Regions from separate parts of the Alteromonas sp. W364 genome, predicted to be linked through region 3. Evidence: predicted binding sites of a transcription regulator. Region 3 holds the regulator's gene; each other region holds the start of a gene.
The links. Region 3 encodes sigma-54, which starts transcription at its own class of promoters, with help from an activator protein. Its sites were predicted from a motif close to GTTGGCACGNNNNTNGNNT; they were not measured.
Positions count from the first base shown of each region.

Region 1: the regulator sigma-54 is predicted to act here: its motif matches at 1,674-1,692, upstream of flgF (flagellar basal-body rod protein FlgF).
Region 2: the regulator sigma-54 is predicted to act here: its motif matches at 1,520-1,538, upstream of RM556_RS05345 (DUF3192 domain-containing protein).

Region 1 covers NZ_JAVRID010000004.1:79,448-82,629, reverse strand. The annotation lists gene flgH (flagellar basal body L-ring protein FlgH) at 1-45, opposite strand, end outside; gene flgG (flagellar basal-body rod protein FlgG) at 56-844, opposite strand; gene flgF (flagellar basal-body rod protein FlgF) at 883-1,626, opposite strand; gene flgE (flagellar hook protein FlgE) at 2,201-3,182, opposite strand, start outside.
Region 2 covers NZ_JAVRID010000002.1:584,992-588,173, reverse strand. The annotation lists gene RM556_RS05350 (GNAT family N-acetyltransferase) at 192-836, opposite strand; gene RM556_RS05345 (DUF3192 domain-containing protein) at 1,079-1,447, opposite strand; gene RM556_RS05340 (hypothetical protein) at 1,695-2,051, shown strand; gene syd (SecY-interacting protein) at 2,008-2,601, opposite strand; gene queF (NADPH-dependent 7-cyano-7-deazaguanine reductase QueF) at 2,773-3,182, shown strand, end outside.
Region 3 covers NZ_JAVRID010000006.1:235,520-238,701, forward strand. The annotation lists gene lptB (LPS export ABC transporter ATP-binding protein) at 1-669, shown strand, start outside; gene RM556_RS11770 (RNA polymerase factor sigma-54) at 732-2,219, shown strand; gene hpf (ribosome hibernation promoting factor) at 2,244-2,531, shown strand; gene ptsN (PTS IIA-like nitrogen regulatory protein PtsN) at 2,548-2,991, shown strand; gene rapZ (RNase adapter RapZ) at 3,019-3,182, shown strand, end outside.

The DNA.
Region 1 (3,182 bases), on a different contig from region 3:
AAGCACTGCGATGAGTTTGAGCGAACGTAAAGATAATAGAGTCATGAATTTATTCCTAAAGCTGCTGAATAACTTGGCCAAGCATTTGATCGACAGAAGAAATCACTTTAGAGTTCATCTCGTACAAACGTTGGCTTTCAATGAGATTCACTAGTTCTTCCGTCACATTCACGTTTGATGTTTCCAAGGTTCCTTGGGCTAATGTTCCCAGCCCTTCAAGACCTGGAACACCTTGAATTGGCGCCCCTGAAACAGCAGTTTCAACGTAAAGGTTTTGACCAATTGGTTGTAAACCAACAGGGTTGATGAAATCGGCTAGGTTCAGCTGACCTAAGACTTGAGGCTCAGCCTGACCACGCAATTGCGCAGACACTTCACCGTCTTGCGAAATTGTCACTTGCTGCGCATCTGGCGGCAAAGTCACGACAGGCTGCAGCACGAAACCCGCACCAGGTGTCACGATATTACCTTGGTCATTCAGCGTGAACTGACCATTTCGGGTATACGCTAAGGTGCCATCAGGTTGCTGAATCTCGAAGAAACCACGACCTTGTATAGAGATATCTAAAGCATTGTCAGTGGTTAATAGATTGCCTTGAGTATGCGATTTTTGGGTCGCAACGACCTTAGAACCTGCGCCAAGCATCAAGCCTGAGGGAAGTTCGGTATCCGCCGACGAACGACCACCCGGTTGATTAATGTTCTGATAGAGCAAGTCTTCGAATACCGCACGGTCCTTCTTGAAACCTACGGTGCTGGCATTTGCCAAGTTATTCGATACAACTGATACATCAGTTTGTGCTGCATCTAGTCCTGTTTTACTTATCCATAATGCTGGGTGCATAACAACCTCCGCGAAAAAACAATTCGCTTTTTAAAAAATTAAATAATTCTGAGTAAGGTATTCGAGCTAGTAACCATTTGGTCAGCTTTCTTCATTAGCTTTACTTGCATCTCATAGTGACGCTGTAAGCTAATCATGCTGACCATCTCTTCAACCGCATTGACATTTGAACCTTCGAGCATGCCCGAACCAACACCAACGTTTATATCCTGAGGGGCAATACCACCTTCTTTCAAATCAAATAAACCATCGTTTCGGCGCTTCATGGTATCCAATGCAGGGTTAACCATTTTTAAGCGGCCTATTTCGTCAATTTGATCCGGTGGTGCTCCTTGCAAACGGCCAGAAATGCGGCCATCGCCTGAAATAGTGAGATTAGTTATGGGTACAGGTAAAAATAGCGGACCATTTTCGCCCAATACCAAATTACCTTTTGAGTCTTGTAAAGCACCATCCACCGTCATCGTTAATGAGCCACTACGAGTATAGGCCTCTTCGCCCTGTGGTGTTTGCACGCTCAGCCAGCCTGAGCCTTGAACTGCCACATCAAGTGGACGCCCAGTGGTAATTAAAGGGCCACTTTCGTAATCATTGCTAGGACTTTCAGTCATGCTAAATACGCGAGTAGGCAAACCTTCGCCGTAAGCAGGCATCGCTCTCGCTTGCTCTAGCTGGGCTTTAAAACCCGTGGTCTGCGCATTTGCCAAATTGTTGGCACGTACTGAAGTCGCAAGAAGGTCTTGTTTCGCGCCACTTGCAGCGATATACAGCATTTTATCCATAGCATTCGACTCTTTTTTGACGTAACTAAAATTGAATACTGAGATGTTTGCAAAGACAATGCCAAACACGCGCGCTCGCCTTCAGGCGAACGTTAACTCGTAGCTCAAGCTCGCTGATAATCCGCAGTTCAAGCACACTAACAGCCTTCAGCCTTTGCTCGAATAAAAGTCGCTGCGAGCCCATCCTTGGGACGCTTGACAATCGGCGTCCTGCCGATTGACACTTTTATTCGAGCAAAGACTTACGGCTTTTTGTTAGCGTGCTTGAGCTGCAGGTGAGCGCTTCACCTATAAAGTGCGGTACCTAAATCAACAAAAAGCGGATGAATCTTAGGGACTTGAAAGTGTCACTCGACATGGATGTCGAGTGCCAAGCGACCCATGGATGGGCTTGAAGCGTCTTTCAAGGCCCTAAGGTTTTTCCGCTGTTGGTTTAGCTACCGCACTCTTTACAAAATGTCGCACGCGGCTTTTATTCGGGCAACGGCTGACGGCTGTTAGTGTGCTTAGGCTACGGTTTATTTGGAGGCACAAAAAAAAGCGGCAATTGCCGCTTTTTTTAATTTATTCGGTATTATCGAATATTCAGAATTGTCTGGTTCAACTGGTTGTTTACTTCAAGTGCTCTTGAGTTTGCTTGGAAGTTCCGTTGAGCAATAATCATATCGATTAGCTCAGTGGTTAAGTTCACGTTAGCTTGCTCAAGTGCTGACGAATTAATGTCACCGTAAGTACCTGTTGTAGCCTCGCCAGCTAGAGCCTCACCAGAAAGAATACTTTCTTTCCATTGCGTACCCGATTGTTGTGTTAAGCCTTGTTCGTTAGAGAAGCGCACAAGTGCAACTCTTACGATAGGTTCAGAAGTACCATTAGAGAACGTTGCTCTCACTAGACCATCTGCACCAATATCAATACCGGTTAATCGCCCTACTGGCAAACCATCTTGTTCAAGTGAGGTTACTTCAAATGCAGACGCAAACTGTGTTGGCTCATTTGGTGTCGCACTGTTTCTATCCAAGTTAAAATCGATAGTGATTTGTTGGTTTGGATCGGAACCGTTACTAAGTATCGTTGGACCTAGCGCTTCTGTTCTGAATTTAGAATCTGGCTGTGGCAGGCCGTCGGCAGATTGGATACCGATGAAATCACCGCCCTCACTAAATTGTATTTTAGCAGTCGTTACTGCATTGCCGGTATTACCACCGATTGTGTTGACCGCAGTAGCAGGATCTGAATCTGAACCATCCGAGTTTACGGCATCAATCAGCTGATCATCGACTGCTGTTGCCACATACCATTCGTTTACTACACCTGGATCATTGTCCTTAATAAAGTAATAAGTCATAACATGACTGTCACCCAATGAGTCATATACAGTAACTGAGGTTGCTGCATTATAAGTTAAGGGATCTGTTGGGTCGAAATCTGCAGCCACCTTAGCTTGGTCGCCTGCTGGCAAGTTAAAGCGAACGTCAACTTCTGTTGTTTGTTGTGGCGAACCTGACGAATCTGGAATTCTCACTGGTACCGTCGTACTCAAAGCAACTGACGCTGAT
Region 2 (3,182 bases), on a different contig from region 3:
ATTAGCAAGGGGGATTTCTTTTACTATCGATGAAATAAAATATTTACATTTCCGGTCGTTTATTTTTTATACTGACAAATTTAACCCCATGTTTTATATGCGTTAATTTTTCGGCTGCAGAAAAAGAATGTAGTACAAAAGCACTTTCGCTCACACGCTTGTAAGAAATGTCGTACAAGCAGTATCACCTTTTATCCCTTAAGTTTTTTACGGAACATCACTTTGCCAGTGATATCGCCCACTTCTAGTTCTTTTACTAACTCAAACTGGCCATCAACGAAGAACGAAAGACATTTAGGTAGGGTCACAAATACGCCAACGCCTTCTGTTTTATTGTCTTCTTGAAGCAAACCAACAATCCCGCGCATCAAGATATGCCCAAGACCAATGTCTTGATGATCTGGGTGAACACCAATAAAAGAAAGCATGTGATAGTCTTTGGCAGGGATGCATTCTCTTACCTTTTCTTCTTTTGAGATCATTTGCTTAGTGCCAAGGAAGCCGGCAGTGAGTAGCATCTTCAGACGCCAGTGCCAATAACGGCCAGCTCCAAAAGCAGCATCCGGGCTGATTAAGCATGCAACAGCGAGTAGACGCCCATGCTCAAACAAACCAATCATAGGCTGCTTACCATCCCAAAAAGCATTCAGCTCTTCGCGTATGGCTGAGCGTAAGCGATTCTCATAACCTTCTCTCTCAACTTCAAAAATGTCATTAAAGAGAGGATCGTCAAAATAAGCATTGTATAGAATCGACGCAGCTACTTTTAGGTCGTCGGCGCCTAGGTAACATGCTCTGATTTCATCTATTTCGGGCTTGTAAGCGGCAGTTGTCATACTTCATTCCTTTATATCGTTTCGGTCTGCTGACACTTATACAATAAAACATTTTGGGAATTACGCTAACATTTATTTAACAATACGATGAGAAAGTGAATGCAAAACGATCTACATCAAAGAAAAAAGCCCTCAAGCAAGGGAAGCTGAGGGCAAAAGAGCGAAACGCTCTATCGGCATTGCATGTACAAAGCCATGGTGTGATGACCAATTGGCCATCATGCGGGAAAGGGTCCGAGGACCTAAATGTATTTTTGGACGACTGATTCACCAAATCCAACAAGTTCACCGTTAATAAAAACAAGCGGTGTACATTCGTCTTTCGTGGTCATACTGTCATCATGTATACGTTGAGTTCGATAGTATAAAACTTGTACTTTCTCACCATTGCTAGTGGTCAGTTCTGTAAAGTCTGCTGCACCTAAGGTGTCAATGATACGCTCTTTAGACACGCCTAAGTCTAGTTCAGAGATGTAGTTGCGGTTCTTTGCTTCACGCTTTTCCCAGCTTGAACCATAAGAATAACCACTCTCATCATCGCCTATCGAAATTACGCATCCGCCAAGAAGTAAAGAGCTAGCCATAATGCTTGAAAGAAGAAGTGCTTTCATTTTTTCATCCTTTTGAGTTTGTTTTGTAAAACGTTCAATTTTGAACGTTAATTAGTTTTATAGAATTCTCTTAAACAAATATTGGACCAACAAGTAAATCGCCAACATCATCAATAGCTTACGCTAAATTTTATGAATTCAGCCTGAACAAACTCTTTTAATTACCCTAAATATTCGTCAAACTCGCTAACAAATTGGTTTATTTCCTTAATGATATTCAAGGCTTATTCGCCCGGGAAAACAAAGAATGAATTCTGATATACAAATGGTCGTCAATATCTGCATCGAACTTAGTGAAAAAGGAAAGCAACCGAGTGTCGGTATGATAAAAGCCAAATCAACAACTCCCCTACCTATCCCATTGATAATCAAAGGTTTAAGTTACTGGAAAGAAAACAAAGATTCGCTAAAAAAAGTCATGATCACCAATGAAATCAAAGGTGGGCAATCATCTAATAAAGATACCGCAGAGAGGTTAAAAACGCTTGAGCTGTTAGTTAAACAGCTCGCGACGCAAGTTGAGCAAGGAAACGAAACAATTGAAACATTGCAAGACCAAGTTACAGACTTGCAACAACAGGTCGCGGTGTTAGGCCAGAAATAAAGGTAGCAATGTCTGGTGCCAATACTTCTTGCGGTACTTTGCCCACCTGCTCTAGCATGACATTTCCCGTTTTTACGTCTAGGCTAATAATGAATTCTTCCTGATCAGTAGTGGCAAAGAACAAAGTGTCGTCTTGCTTGAGTCTTCTTTTCATCAACACATGGGCAATCAGATTCTTTTGCAAGCGTTCAAAGTCATCTTCATTCCAAACTTGAATAATATCTAAATCACCACGCTGTGCCCTCGCTGGCAAATCGTGGCTAAAGTAGCGACAAAAAAGAGCAGACAGTTGAGGATCGATGTCTATCTCAAGGGCACTGGCGAGGTTATCTAAATTCAAATTCGCATCTCTTTTCACCGGTTTCCAAGGCACTTCTGAACCATTTGCCATTGTTTCTAATGATTCTTCACTGAGTTGTATACAAGGAGATAACCAATCACTGTCAAACTCTGTCATCATTAGACTATCGCCATTGCCTATTAGGTCGATATAAGCAGTATGAAATTGTTCAAGCGAAGAAATGAGTGCATCAGCAGAATTCGTAGACATCGTTTTTTGTTGCCATAGTTAATGATATTGAGCATTTATGATAAATTACACGTAATCTTAAGTACACCGACAATATTGTCATACAAAGCTAATTTACCTTTTGTCAGACAGAGCGAATCGGATTTTAAGTACACAACACTCATAAAATTAAGCTGCCAATAGGAGACATCTTTGGACCACCTAACACTGGGGAAATCAGTATCATACTCACAAGAATATGATAATAGCTTACTACAAGCTGTACCTCGTTCACTGAGCCGTGATGCAATTAAATTACCATCAGAGCTGCCTTTTCATGGAAGCGATATCTGGAATGGCTACGAATTGTCATGGCTCAACCTAAAGGGTAAACCGCAAGTTGCCATCTTGCGTTGTGAGGTCCCTGTCACTTCACCTAATCTGATTGAATCAAAATCATTTAAGCTTTATTTAAATAGCTTTAACCAAAGTAAGTTTGGCTCACTGCAACTCGTTGCCGAAACGATAGAGAGCGACTTATCGCAGTGTGCTGGAGAGAAGGTTGAAGTCGTTGTTATTCCCTCATCGAAATTTTCAAGTATCGAGTTTGGTCTATTTGAAGG
Region 3 (3,182 bases):
AGAGACGTCAGTATTGAGGTATCCACAGGCCAAATCGTTGGCTTGTTAGGCCCCAATGGCGCCGGTAAAACCACTACTTTTTACATGATCGTTGGGCTCGTACCTATCGATAAAGGTGAAATTTTCATTGATCAGCTAGATTTATCAATTCAGCCCATGCATGAGAGAGCAAGACACGGTATCGGTTATTTACCGCAAGAAGCTTCGATTTTCCGGAAACTAACGGTATATGAAAATCTAATGGCTATTTTGCAAACGAGAAAAGAACTCACAAAAGACCAGCGCGAGCAACAAGCCGATGATTTAATGGATGAATTTAATGTGAATCATATTCGAAACAATCTTGGGATGAGTTTGTCAGGCGGGGAGCGGCGTAGAGTCGAGATCGCGCGAGCTTTAGCAGCAAATCCTAAATTTATTTTGCTCGATGAACCCTTCGCCGGTGTTGACCCAATTTCTGTTAATGATATAAAGAAGATAATACAACAATTAAAAGAACGTGATATTGGTGTATTAATAACTGACCACAATGTTCGAGAAACCCTCGATGTTTGTGAACAAGCGTATATAGTAAGTCATGGCGAACTAATCGCCTCAGGCAGTGCTGAGGAAGTTCTCAGTAACCAAAAAGTGCGAGATGTTTATCTCGGTGAACAATTTGTCTTATAGGTATTCCGTATCATGTTTAGAATTCGGCACGTCTCGCCGTTAACATTAGGTCAAGGGCATCAATGAAGCCTTCATTGCAGTTAAAATTCAGTCAACAACTTACGATGACGCCTCAGTTGCAGCAGGCGATCAAGCTATTACAGTTATCTACGCTAGACCTGCAACAAGAAATCCAAGAAGCGCTTGACTCAAATCCCTTATTGGAAATTGATGAAAGTGAACACAATAATGACAAGCAGTCAGAAGAGAATAGTGCAAACGATAGAGAGCAAGCTGATTCTAGCGACCTCAATTCGGCAAATTCTGACAACATCGATAGTCATGACGCCTTAGAAAACAATCAACTCACTGATGATTTACCGATCGACAGTTCATGGGAAGAATACCTCAGTTCGTCTTCTGCACCAGCAACGATGACAGGTGGCTCAAGCCCCGACGACGACTACGTCTTTCAAGGTGAGACCTCAGAAAATATCCAAGACCACTTAATCTGGCAGATGGAATTAACGCCCTTCTCTGATATTGACCGTTCTATCGCTATCGCAATTATCGACAGTATCGACGAATCAGGCTATTTAACCGTCAGTTGCGAAGACATTTTGGATAGCTTACAAAACGAAGAGATTGAGCTTGATGAAGTGGAATGTGTTTTAAAACGCATTCAAATGTTTGACCCTATTGGCTCTGGGTCCCGCTCACCTCAAGAATGCTTGCTGGTGCAACTCAATCAGTTTGCTCCCGACACACCTTGGGTCGCTGAAACTAAACATTTGCTAAGCGAACACAGTGATTTACTAAGTAGTAAAGACTACCGCACTTTAATGCGTAAAACGAAGTTGAAAGAAGACCAACTGCGTGAAGTGATGCGTCTGCTACAAACACTCAATCCCCGTCCTGGGAGTGAGATAGCAACCAAAGAGCCGGAATATGTCATTCCAGATGTCACTGTGCTCAAGAAAAACGGTCGCTGGGTTGTTGAATTAAATAATGATTCACTGCCGCCATTAGTGGTTAATCAAGAGTATGCGGCCTTAAGTAAAAGTACAAAAAATTCGAACGATTCCCAATTTATTAAGTCTCATTTACAAGAGGCGAAATGGTTTATCAAAAGTTTAGAAAGCCGCAACGAAACACTCCTAAAGGTGTCTCATTGTATTGTGCAGCAACAAATGGGCTTTTTTGAACACGGCCCAGAAATGATGAAACCGATGGTACTAAATGACGTAGCTGAAATGGTGGATATGCACGAATCGACTATATCTCGAGTTACCACACAAAAGTATATGCACACGCCACGTGGCATTTATGAGTTAAAGTACTTTTTCTCTAGCCATGTTTCTACTGAGTCTGGAGGAGAGTGTTCATCTACTGCGATAAGAGCATTAATTAAGAAGTTAGTGGCTGCAGAGTTACCTAGCAAGCCATTAAGTGATAGCAAGATTGCGCAATTGTTAGCTGATCAAGGTATTCAAGTTGCACGGCGGACAATTGCGAAATATCGAGAGTCTCTCTCGATTCCCCCGTCGAACCAAAGAAAAAGTCTTTTATAAGACGACATTAGAGGACGTAACATTATGCAAATTAATCTAACAGGTCACCACGTAGATATTACAGATTCACTCAGAGCATATGTCGATACTAAGTTTGAGAAGTTAGAACGACACTTCGACCATATCAGCAACGTACACGTGGTGTTAAACGTCGAAAAGCTGAGCCAAAAAGCAGAAGCTACTGTGCATTTAAAGGGTGACGTTGTTCACGCAAATGCCGAGCATAATGACATGTATGCAGCCATTGATGGCCTTATCGATAAACTAGACAGACAGGTTATTAAACACAAGGAAAAACTAAAGCGACACTAGTTGCTTAAGAGTTAATATGATCATATCTGATATCATTTCTTTAGACCGCACTGAATGTGCGGTCGATTGTCACAGTAAAAAAAGAATTTTCGAAGTCATCAGCGAGATTGCGGCCAGAGAAAACCCATCATTAGCACTTGGCGATATACTCGCGAGTATAGTGAGCCGAGAAAAAATGGGCAGCACAGGTATTGGAAATGGCATTGCCATTCCTCATGGCCGTATCGACGGCATAGACGATATCGTAGCTGTTGTCGTCACGAGTGAAGAACCTATCGACTTTGACGCTATAGACGACAGACCCGTTGATATTTTCTTTGCACTATTAGTACCATCAGAGCAAACAGAAGAGCATCTTCAGACACTTTCTTCTATTGCACAAAAACTCAGTGATAAAGAAATCGTGAAAACGATTAGAAAAGCCACAAGTAAAGACCAAATAATCGCAGCGCTAGCATAACCAAAACCTAGAATAAGGGGCTCATCATTGAATCTAATCATCATTAGCGGACGCTCCGGTTCAGGCAAATCAATAGCATTGCGCGCCCTAGAAGACTTGGGCTACTACTGCGTAGACAATATTCCGGTCAGCTTACTCCCCACGCTAACGCATACCTTGGCCGATGAGAATGAAAAAGTAGCCGTTAGCAT